One region of the Halomonas sp. HNIBRBA4712 genome, then DNA from elsewhere that is predicted to be linked to it. Evidence: predicted binding sites of a transcription regulator. Region 1 holds the regulator's gene; the other holds the start of a gene.
The links. Region 1 encodes sigma-54, which starts transcription at its own class of promoters, with help from an activator protein. Its sites were predicted from a motif close to TGGCACNNNNNTTGCTNT; they were not measured.
Positions count from the first base shown of each region.

Region 2: the regulator sigma-54 is predicted to act here: its motif matches at 2,788-2,805, upstream of speB (agmatinase).

Region 1 is NZ_JBIFXR010000002.1:466,933-471,530, reverse strand. Features, by position in the region: gene rapZ (RNase adapter RapZ) at 1-843, opposite strand, end outside; gene ACGK9R_RS06620 (PTS sugar transporter subunit IIA) at 888-1,358, opposite strand; gene hpf (ribosome hibernation-promoting factor, HPF/YfiA family) at 1,363-1,671, opposite strand; gene ACGK9R_RS06610 (RNA polymerase factor sigma-54) at 1,752-3,167, opposite strand; gene lptB (LPS export ABC transporter ATP-binding protein) at 3,273-4,022, opposite strand; gene lptA (lipopolysaccharide transport periplasmic protein LptA) at 4,033-4,524, opposite strand; gene lptC (LPS export ABC transporter periplasmic protein LptC) at 4,527-4,598, opposite strand, start outside.
Region 2 is NZ_JBIFXR010000001.1:372,832-377,429, forward strand. Features, by position in the region: gene recQ (DNA helicase RecQ) at 1-1,088, opposite strand, end outside; gene ACGK9R_RS01785 (sigma-54 interaction domain-containing protein) at 1,225-2,649, opposite strand; gene speB (agmatinase) at 2,883-3,833, shown strand; gene ACGK9R_RS01795 (YjiH family protein) at 3,988-4,598, shown strand, end outside.

The DNA of each region.
Region 1 (4,598 bases):
GCGATGGCGAACCTGAACGTGAGCCCGGCGCTTTTGCAGCTGGCGGGCGAGCTGCTCGACCATATAGACCGAGCGGTGCTGGCCGCCGGTGCAGCCGATGGCAACGGTCATGTAGCTTCGCTGGCTCTGCTGGTAGGCGGGCAGCCACTTCTCGAGCCAGTCGGTGATGTCCTGGCCCATTTCATCGACCACCGGATAGCCCTTCAGAAAAGCGATGATCTCTTCGTCGCGCCCTGTGTAGGGGCGTAGCGTCGGGTCCCAGTAGGGGTTGGGCAGGCAGCGAATATCGAACACGATATCGGCATCGAGCGGCACGCCGCGCTTATAGCCGAAGGACTCCAGCGTCAGCGTCAGCTGGCTCTGGCGCTCGTGGCCGAGCTGGTCGGTGATACGTCGGCGCAGATCGTGCACCGTGAGCCGCGAGGTGTCGATCCTCAGATCCGCCAGTTCGCGAATGCCGAACAGCGTTTCTTCTTCCTTGGCGATCGCTTCCTCGAGCGTCATGTTGCTGTCGCGGGTCAGCGGGTGGCGCCGCCGCGTGGCCGAGTAGCGCTCGAGCAGCGTCCGCGCATCGGTGGTCAGATAGATCACCTGCACCCGCGTGGTGCCAGCCTTCAAATCCTGAAGCAGTGCGGGAAAGCGCTCGAGTGCCGTGGGCAGGTTGCGAGCGTCGATGCTGACCGCCAGGTGGGTACGCTCGCCCTGCTGGCCAAGTTCCTCGACCAGCGAGCCCAGAAGCATCGCCGGCAAATTGTCGATGGCGTAGTAGCCGAGATCCTCGAGCGCCTGAAGCGCAATGGATTTCCCCGACCCGGAGCGGCCGCTGATGATCACCAGTTGCATCGAATGCCTCTTCGGTCAATGGGGCAGGAGAGCGTCGAGCCGGCTTAGCTTGCGGCGTGTTCGCGAATTCGCGCGGTGACAAGCTCGAGAAGCTCGCGCTGGCTTTCGCATTTGCGAAACTGGGCGCGGGTTCCGGCGTCATTCATGATAGTGGCGACCTGACCCAAAAGCGCAAGATGAGTGTCGTCCGCCTCTTCCGGCACCAGCAGTACGAACACGAGATCCACCGGGTCGCCGTCGATGGCGTCGAAGTCGACCGGCTCGGCGAGCTTTAGAAAGCCCGCGATCGGCGCACTGCAGTGTGGGCTTCGGGCGTGGGGGATGGCCACGCCGTTGCCGATGCCGGTGCTGCCAAGACGCTCGCGGCCAATCAGCCGGCTGAAGACTTCCTGGCTGTCGAGGCTGGGCGTATTCTGGGCGATGAAAGTGCTGAAGAACTCCAGCACGCGTTTTTTGCTGCCCCCGGGGACGTCGAACAGCACGCGTTCCGGGGGGAGTATGCTTTCCAGGGTCATTGGTTCAACGCACGCCGGCGCCCTGGGCGCGGGCCTGTGCTTTTTCCTTGTGTTTTACCAGTTGGCGGTCGAGCTTGTCGGCAAGCGCGTCGATGGCGGCATACATGTCGTTGTCCTGAGCTTCAGCGTGAAGATCGGCCCCGGCGGCGTGGAGCGTGCAAGCGGCCTGCTGACGCTCTTTTTCGATCGACAGCGTCACCTGAACGGTGGTGATGTTGTCGTAGTGGCGCTCGATACGCTCGAGCTTTTCGTTGACGTAGTCACGCAAGGCGTCGGTCAGTTCCAGGTGATGGCCCGTAATGTTCACTTGCATTGGCGTGCTCCTTTAGCCAGGACTGTACTTCGATTGTAACCCTTTTTCCGCCATTGCAAAGCCCCGGCGACAAGTTTCGCCTAGCGCAGGCGCCGGCGCTCGCTGGAAGAGGGAATGCCCATCGCTTCGCGGTATTTGGCCACGGTGCGCCTGGCAACGTTAATGCCGCTTTTTTCGAGCAGCGACACCAGGTGGCTGTCCGACAGGGGTTTGCCCGGCGTTTCATCCTGAATCATCTTCTTGAGCCGAGCGCGGATCGCGGTGCTCGAGTGGCTGTCACCGCCGTCCTGGCCGCTCACCTGGCTTGAGAAGAAGTACTTGAGCTCGAACACGCCGCGGGGGGTGTGGATGTATTTCTGCGTCGTGACCCGCGAGATCGTCGACTCGTGCATCTCCACCGCCTCGGCGATATCGGCCAGTATCAAGGGTTTCATCGCCTCTTCACCCTGCTCGAGAAAGCCGATCTGGCGGGTGATGATCTCACGGCCGACGCGCAACAGCGTGTCGTTACGGCTCGACAGGCTCTTGATCAGCCAGCGCGCCTCCTGCAGGTGCTCTTTTAGAAACTGATTGTCCTGGCTCTTGTCGGCGCGCTTGATGAGGCTGGCGTAATCCGGCTGCACGCGAAGCCTGGGCAGGGCCTCCGGGTTGAGCTCCAGGTGCCAGCCCTCCTGGTCGTGGCGCACCACCAGGTCCGGCGTGATATAGCTCTGGTGCGTGGCGCCAAAGGCACTGCCCGGACGCGGGTCGAGGCTTCGAATCAGCCCGATGACCTCGTCGAGCTGCTCGTCATCGAGGCTCAGGCGGCGCTTTAGAAGGCGCAGGTCGTTCTTGCCCAGCGCCTCGAGAAACTGGCGCACCAGGCGTTTGGCCTGCATAAGCAGCGGGGTGTCGTCGGGGAGCGTTGCGAGCTGTAGCATCAGGCACTCGCGCAAGTCGCGGGCGAAGACGCCGGTGGGTTCGAACTGCTGCATGCGCAGCAGGGTGTTTTCCACTTCCCGCTGGCTCAAGCCGTCAAGGCCCTGCGCCTTGAGCCCTTCACGAATGTCGTTGAGCGGCTGGGTCAGGTAGCCGTTGGCATCCAGCGCGTCGATCAGGCTCTCGGCGATGGCATAGTCGCGCGGGGTGACGTCGGTCATCGCCAGCTGCCATAGGAGATGGCCCTGCAGGCTCTGGCCCGCCGCCTGGCGCTCGAAATCCGGGCCCTCGGAAGAGGCGCCGGCACCGGCCATGTCCTGGTAAGTGTCGGACCACTCACTGTCCGTCGAAAGCTCCGTGGGGATGTGCTCTTCCCACTCGGTTTCCGCGGTTTCGACCGTGCGTTCCTCGCCGAACTCGTCCTCCTGCTCCAGCAGTGGGTTGGCGTCGAGCGCCTGCTGAATCTCCTGACGCAGATCCAGCGTCGAGAGTTGCAGCAGGGCAATGGCCTGCTGCAGTTGCGGTGTCATGGTCAGCTGCGTGCCTACCCGCAGCTGCAAGGAAGCTTTCATGACCATCGAAGAACCACTCGTTACGGGTAAAGCTCCACACTAGAGCGAGTGGCGTTAAGACGCAAGTGCAATAAATATGCCAGTAAACGGAACTTTATGTTTGACACCGGGTTAGAGGCGAAAGTCCGCGCCCAGATAGACCTCGCGCACTTTTTGGTTGTTGAGAATGGCATCGGCGTTGCCGCTGGCGATGATGTGGCCGTCGCCAACGATGTAGGCGATATCACAGATGTCCAGGGTTTCACGCACGTTGTGGTCGGTGATCAGCACGCCGATGTGGCGCGCCTTGAGCGCGAGGATGATCGATTTGATTTCGCCCACCGAGATCGGATCGACCCCGGCGAAGGGTTCGTCGAGCAGAATGAAGGCCGGGTCGGTGGCGAGCGACCGGGCGATCTCCACCCGCCTACGCTCGCCGCCGGAGAGGCTCATGCCGAGGTTGTCGCGAATATGGGTGATATGAAAATCTTCCAGTAGCTGCTCCAGGCGCTCCTGGCGGGCGTGCCGGTCGAGATCCTTGCGCGTTTCCAGAATCGCCAGAATGTTGTCGGCCACCGAAAGCTTGCGAAAGATCGATGCTTCCTGGGGCAGGTAGCCAATCCCGGCGTTGGCGCGCTCGTGCATCGGCGCCTTCGATAAATCCAGCGCGTCGATGCCGACCGAGCCGGCGTCGGCCTTGACCAGCCCTACGATCATGTAAAACGACGTGGTCTTGCCCGCGCCGTTGGGGCCCAGAAGTCCGACGACGCTGCCCTGTTCGATTTCAAGGTTGATGTCTTTCACCACCCGGCGGCGTTTGTAGCTCTTGGCCAGATGGCGGGCGTGAAGCGTCTTTACCGCCTCGGATGTAGTGCTCGACACGGTGGCTCTCCTATTGTGCGGGCTGCAGCGTCATGCGGATACGCTGGTTGTCGCTGCCGCTAACGTCGGAGCGCGCCTGCACCACTTCGCGGTCGATGAAGTACTCGAGCCGCCCGCCGCGAAAGCGGTCGCTTCGCTGGGTGAGCTCGGCCTGGTCGATCAACTCGACCCGGCGCTCGCTGACGTGATAGATGATGCGCCGCGCCCAGCCCTCCATCGGCGCCGGCTCGCCTTCGAGCTGGTTGCGCAGGTAGGCGCGCTCGCCGGTGGCGGTAGCTTGCGACAGCTCGCCAGCGTCGTTACGGGTGATTTCGACGCGGTCGCCGCGAATCTGCATCTCGCCCTGGCGAATGTTGACGTTGCCGGAATAGACCGCGGTGCCTGCACGCTGGTCGAGATCGAGCCGGTCGGCTTCCACTTCGACGGGCGCCTGGCTGGTTTGGGCCAGAGCGGTCAGCGGCAGAGCCAGGCCGAGCAGTGCGATGCGAAAATAAGCGTGCATGATTACTCCTGAGGGTTGAGGTCCTGGGGGGACGAATCGGTCGTGGGCCGAGCCGGCACCGGTGGGTGGGTACC
Region 2 (4,598 bases), on a different contig from region 1:
TCGATGCGCTTTTGCTGATCCCCGGCGCTCGAGTCCTGCTGCATCTGGCGCAGGGTGATCACGTCCTGCAGTCCGTAGGACATCCAGGCATCCGCGGGCAGACCGTCGCGCCCGGCGCGGCCGGTCTCCTGGTAGTAGGCCTCGATGCTCTTGGGCAGGTTCAAGTGCGCTACGAAGCGCACGTCCGGCTTGTCGATGCCCATGCCAAAGGCGATGGTCGCCACCACGATCACGCCGTCCTCGCGCAGAAAGCGGCTCTGGTGGTGCTGGCGCTGCTCTGGCGGCAGCCCCGCGTGGTAGGGCAGCGCGGTCAAGCCCTGGCGTTCGAGCCAGGCCGCGGTCTCCTCCACCTTCCTGCGCGAAAGGCAATACACGATGCCCGCCTCGCCGTCGTGGTTCTCGCGAATGAAGCGCAGTAGCGCCTCCCGCGTGTTGCCCTGATTTTCGGCGATGTGGTAGCGAATGTTGGGCCGGTCGAAGCCATTGTTGTAGAGCGCGGCGTTTTGAAGCTGCAGGTGCTCGATGATGTCGCCCCGGGTCGGTACGTCGGCAGTGGCGGTGAGCGCGATTCGGGGGACGCTTGGAAAACGCTCGTGCAGGTGCGAAAGCTGGCGGTACTCCGGGCGAAAGTCGTGGCCCCACTGGGAGACGCAGTGGGCTTCATCGATGGCAAAGAGCGCAATCGGCGCCTGATCCAGCAGCGCCTGCATGCGCGGCGTGGCCAGCCGCTCCGGGGCAACGTACAAGAGATCCAGCTCACCGGCGCGCAGCTGGTTTTCCACCGCCATGGCGTCGTTGAAATCGAGACTCGAGTTCAGATACGCCGCACGCACGCCGTTTTGCACCAGCGCCGCCACCTGATCCTGCATAAGCGCGATCAAGGGCGACACCACGATCGCCGTGCCCGCGCGCAAAAGCGCCGGAATCTGGTAGCAAAGCGACTTGCCGCCACCGGTGGGCATTAGAACCAGCGCGTCGCCGCCAGAGCTTACGTGCTCAATGATCGCCTGCTGCGGGCCGCGAAACTGATCGAAGCCGAAGACTTCCTGCAGCACTTTCAACGCCGCCGGGTAGGGTTCGCCGTGCATCCTCGCTCTCTCCTCGCTCGTTTACGCATTCGAGGATTGTCGCACGAAAGCGCTCGCCAGGATGCCCGCGCGCAGAAACGACTGCACGAACGCCCCCAACGCGACAGTAAAAGACATGGAATCAGCGACGGCAGCGTTAACGTCCGTTGCCGGGCACAAGATCGTAGCGCTTGAGCTTGCGCACCACGCTCGATTGGCTGATGCCCAGCCGTTTAGCGATAGCGTAGGTGCTGGGGTGTTGCCGACACAACTCGCGCAAAAGCCGCTGTTCGACGCGGGCCAGGTAAGCCGGCAGCGTTTCTTCGCGCTCGATTGATTCGTACGCTTCAAGCATTGGCTCTGGGCGGGAGGCGGTGGGCGTCGCCTCGACGCTTTCGATCTGATCCGAGGCGCTGGAGAGCCAGGCGCGCTCCAGCCAGTTCTCGAGCTCGCGCACGTTGCCGGGCCAGTCGCTGCCCATCAGCGTCGACCAGACGGTGTTGTCGAGAAACTTCTGCCGCCCGTAGCGGGCGTTGAGCCGCGCAAGGCATGCCTCGGCAAGCCCTGGGATGTCCTCGCGGCGCTCGCGAAGCGGTGGCAGTGTGACCGGGATCACGTTGAGGCGGTAGTAGAGATCCAGCCGGAAAAGGCCCTCCTGCACGCGCGCGGCCAGGTCCTGGTTGGTGGCGACCACCAGGCGGAAATCGACACGGCGCGGGCGGGTGTCGCCTAGCCGCGTCAGCTTGGCGTCCTGAATCACCTTCAAGAGTTTGGTCTGCATCAGAAGCGGAAGCTCACCGATCTCGTCGAGAAACAGCGTGCCGCCTTCGGCCTGCTCCAAAAGCCCCGCCTTGCCCTGACGGGCGGCGCCGCTGAACGCCCCTGGCTGGTAGCCAAACATCTCGGACTCGAACAGGTTCTCCGGAATGGCGGCGCAGTTGACCTCGATAAAGGGGCCTTCGGCGCGCTCGCTCCATTGATGGAGCTGGCGGGCAAACGCGGTCTTGCCGACGCCGGACTCACCGAGCATCAGCACGTTGGCCCCGGAAGGCGCCACGCGCTTGAGCAGGCTCGCTACCTCGCGCATCGCGTGGCTGCGTACCTGCAGATGCTCGAGCGCGACGTCCAGCGCCGGGTCGTCGGCGGCGCTGTGGCCGCGCTTGAGGTGTTCGTTGAAGCGCTTTTGCAGTAGCGCATACTCGTCCTGCAGAAGCTGCAGATCGGTCATGTCCCGCGAGCGGCTGATGATGCGCACGAGCTTGTTCCCCAGGAAGACCGGATGGGCCTCGGCGATCACGCGGCGCCCGGTGCCGGTGGTCTGCATCAGCTGCGTCGAGCGGCGCGTTCGCATTACTTCCAGGCTAATGGAGGGCTTGAGCACGCCGCTTCGCTCGAGCGCCTTCACGTTGCTGCCCATCAGCTCGTCGCGGGAAAGCCCGTACACCGCCTCTACGCCTGGGCTGATATCGAGCACCTCGCCATCGCCACCCACGATGAAGAAGTGGTCGCTGGCGGTCTCGACGATGGTCTTGAGCACGTTGCGATCGATCTCGTCCACACCGTTCTTTCCTGGTTCTTTCATACCGCCCCCTTCATTCTGCCCCTCGATGCTTGAACCGCTCATGACTTATCGATTCATTTTCGGTTCGATAATACGCGTTAATGATTCAGTTTTGCATCGATTTGCGCGATAGGTGGCTGAATCCGGCGCTTTGCGGCCTGGCACGTTAAATGCAGTTACATGGGAATAAAAAGTAACCCTGGGCCGCTCGCTGGCCCGAAAAACGACAACGCACAAGCGAAAAGGAGAGGGCGATGAGCGATTTCAACCAGCCGCTGGGCGGCAACGAGATGCCGCGCTTTGGCGGCCCGGCGACCATGATGCGCCTGCCTACCCAGCCAAGCGCCGAGGGGCTCGACGCTGCCTTCATCGGCATTCCGATGGATATCGGCACCTCCAACCGCCCGGGCACGCGACTGGGCCCGCGCCAGATTCGCGACGAGTCGCGGATGTTGCGCCCCTACAACATGGCCACCCGCGCCGCGCCTTTTGAGCACCTGCAGGTGGCGGACATCGGTGACGTGCCGATCAATACCTTCAACCTGCCGAAGAACCTCGACATCATCACCCGCTTTTATGATGACGTACTCGCCCACGGCTGCACGCCGCTGACCCTGGGCGGCGACCATACCCTGACCTGGCCGATTCTGCGCGCCATGGCGAAAAAGCACGGGCCGGTGGGGCTGATTCACATCGACGCCCACGCCGATGTCAACGAGCACATGTTCGGTGAAGAGGTCGCCCACGGCTGCCCCTTCCGTCGTGCGCAGGAAGAAGGACTTCTGGCCAAGGGGAAAGTCGTGCAGATCGGCCTGCGTGGCACCGGCTACGCCGCCGAGGACTTCGACTGGTGCCGTGAGCAGGGCTTTCGCGTCGTTCAGGCAGAAGAGTGCTGGTACAAATCGCTCACACCCTTGATGGAAGAGGTGCGCGCGCAGATGGGCGATACGCCGGTGTACATCAGTTTCGATATCGACGGTCTCGATCCGTCGGTGGCACCGGGCACCGGCACCGTGGAAATGGGCGGGCTTACCGCAAGCCAGGGCCTTGAGATCGTGCGCGGCGCGGCGGGGCTCAATATCGTGGGCGGCGATCTGGTGGAGGTCTCACCGCCGTTCGACACCAGCGGCAATACTGCGCTGATGGGCGCCACGCTTTTATATGAAATGCTCTGCGTGCTGCCTGGCGTAAAGAGACAGGCGTGAAGAGAGAGGAGTGAAGGGAAAGGAGTGTCCGCGGCGGGGCTGCCGGTCCGGCGCCCTGCCAGACATTACCCGGATATTATAACAAGGGAGGTCAAACCTCCCGCTACGACGCCGCCAGCCCACCTTCAACAATCATTTTCAACAGGTGAACATCATGTCCGACCCTCAAGCGATACGCGATGAGCGCGCGCCCGACGAGGCCATCCCGCGCCGCCATCTGCTCAAGTTCCTGATACCCTCGATCATCGGGGTGCTGCTGTTTCTGGTGCCGTTTCAAACCGGCGATTCGGTCAATATTGGCATGGGGATGATGGCCGATGGCCTGCAGGCCCTGCTCGGCGAGGCGCTGCCGCTGATCGCCATGGTGGTGCTGTGCGTGTCGGTCATCGTCACGCTCTACGTAAAGGCCACCAACCCGGCCTGGGCTCGGGGCGGGCACTTCGGTGACATGTTCCAGGTGGGGCTGATCTGGGTGGCGCTGCGCGTGCTCGGCGCCATCTTCGTGGTGATGACCTACTTCCAAGTGGGGCCCGAGTTCGTGACCGCCTCCTTCACCGGCGGCGTCATGCTCAACGACCTGGCGCCGGTGCTTTTGACGTTTTTCTTCTTCGCCGCGATTTTGCTGCCGTTTCTGGTTGAGTTCGGCTTCATGGAGTTCATCGGAAGCCTGGTGCGCAAGCCGTTTCGCCTTATCTTCAACCTGCCGGGGCGCAGCGCCATTGATGCCACCGCGTCCTGGATGGGCTCCGGCACCGTGGGCGTGCT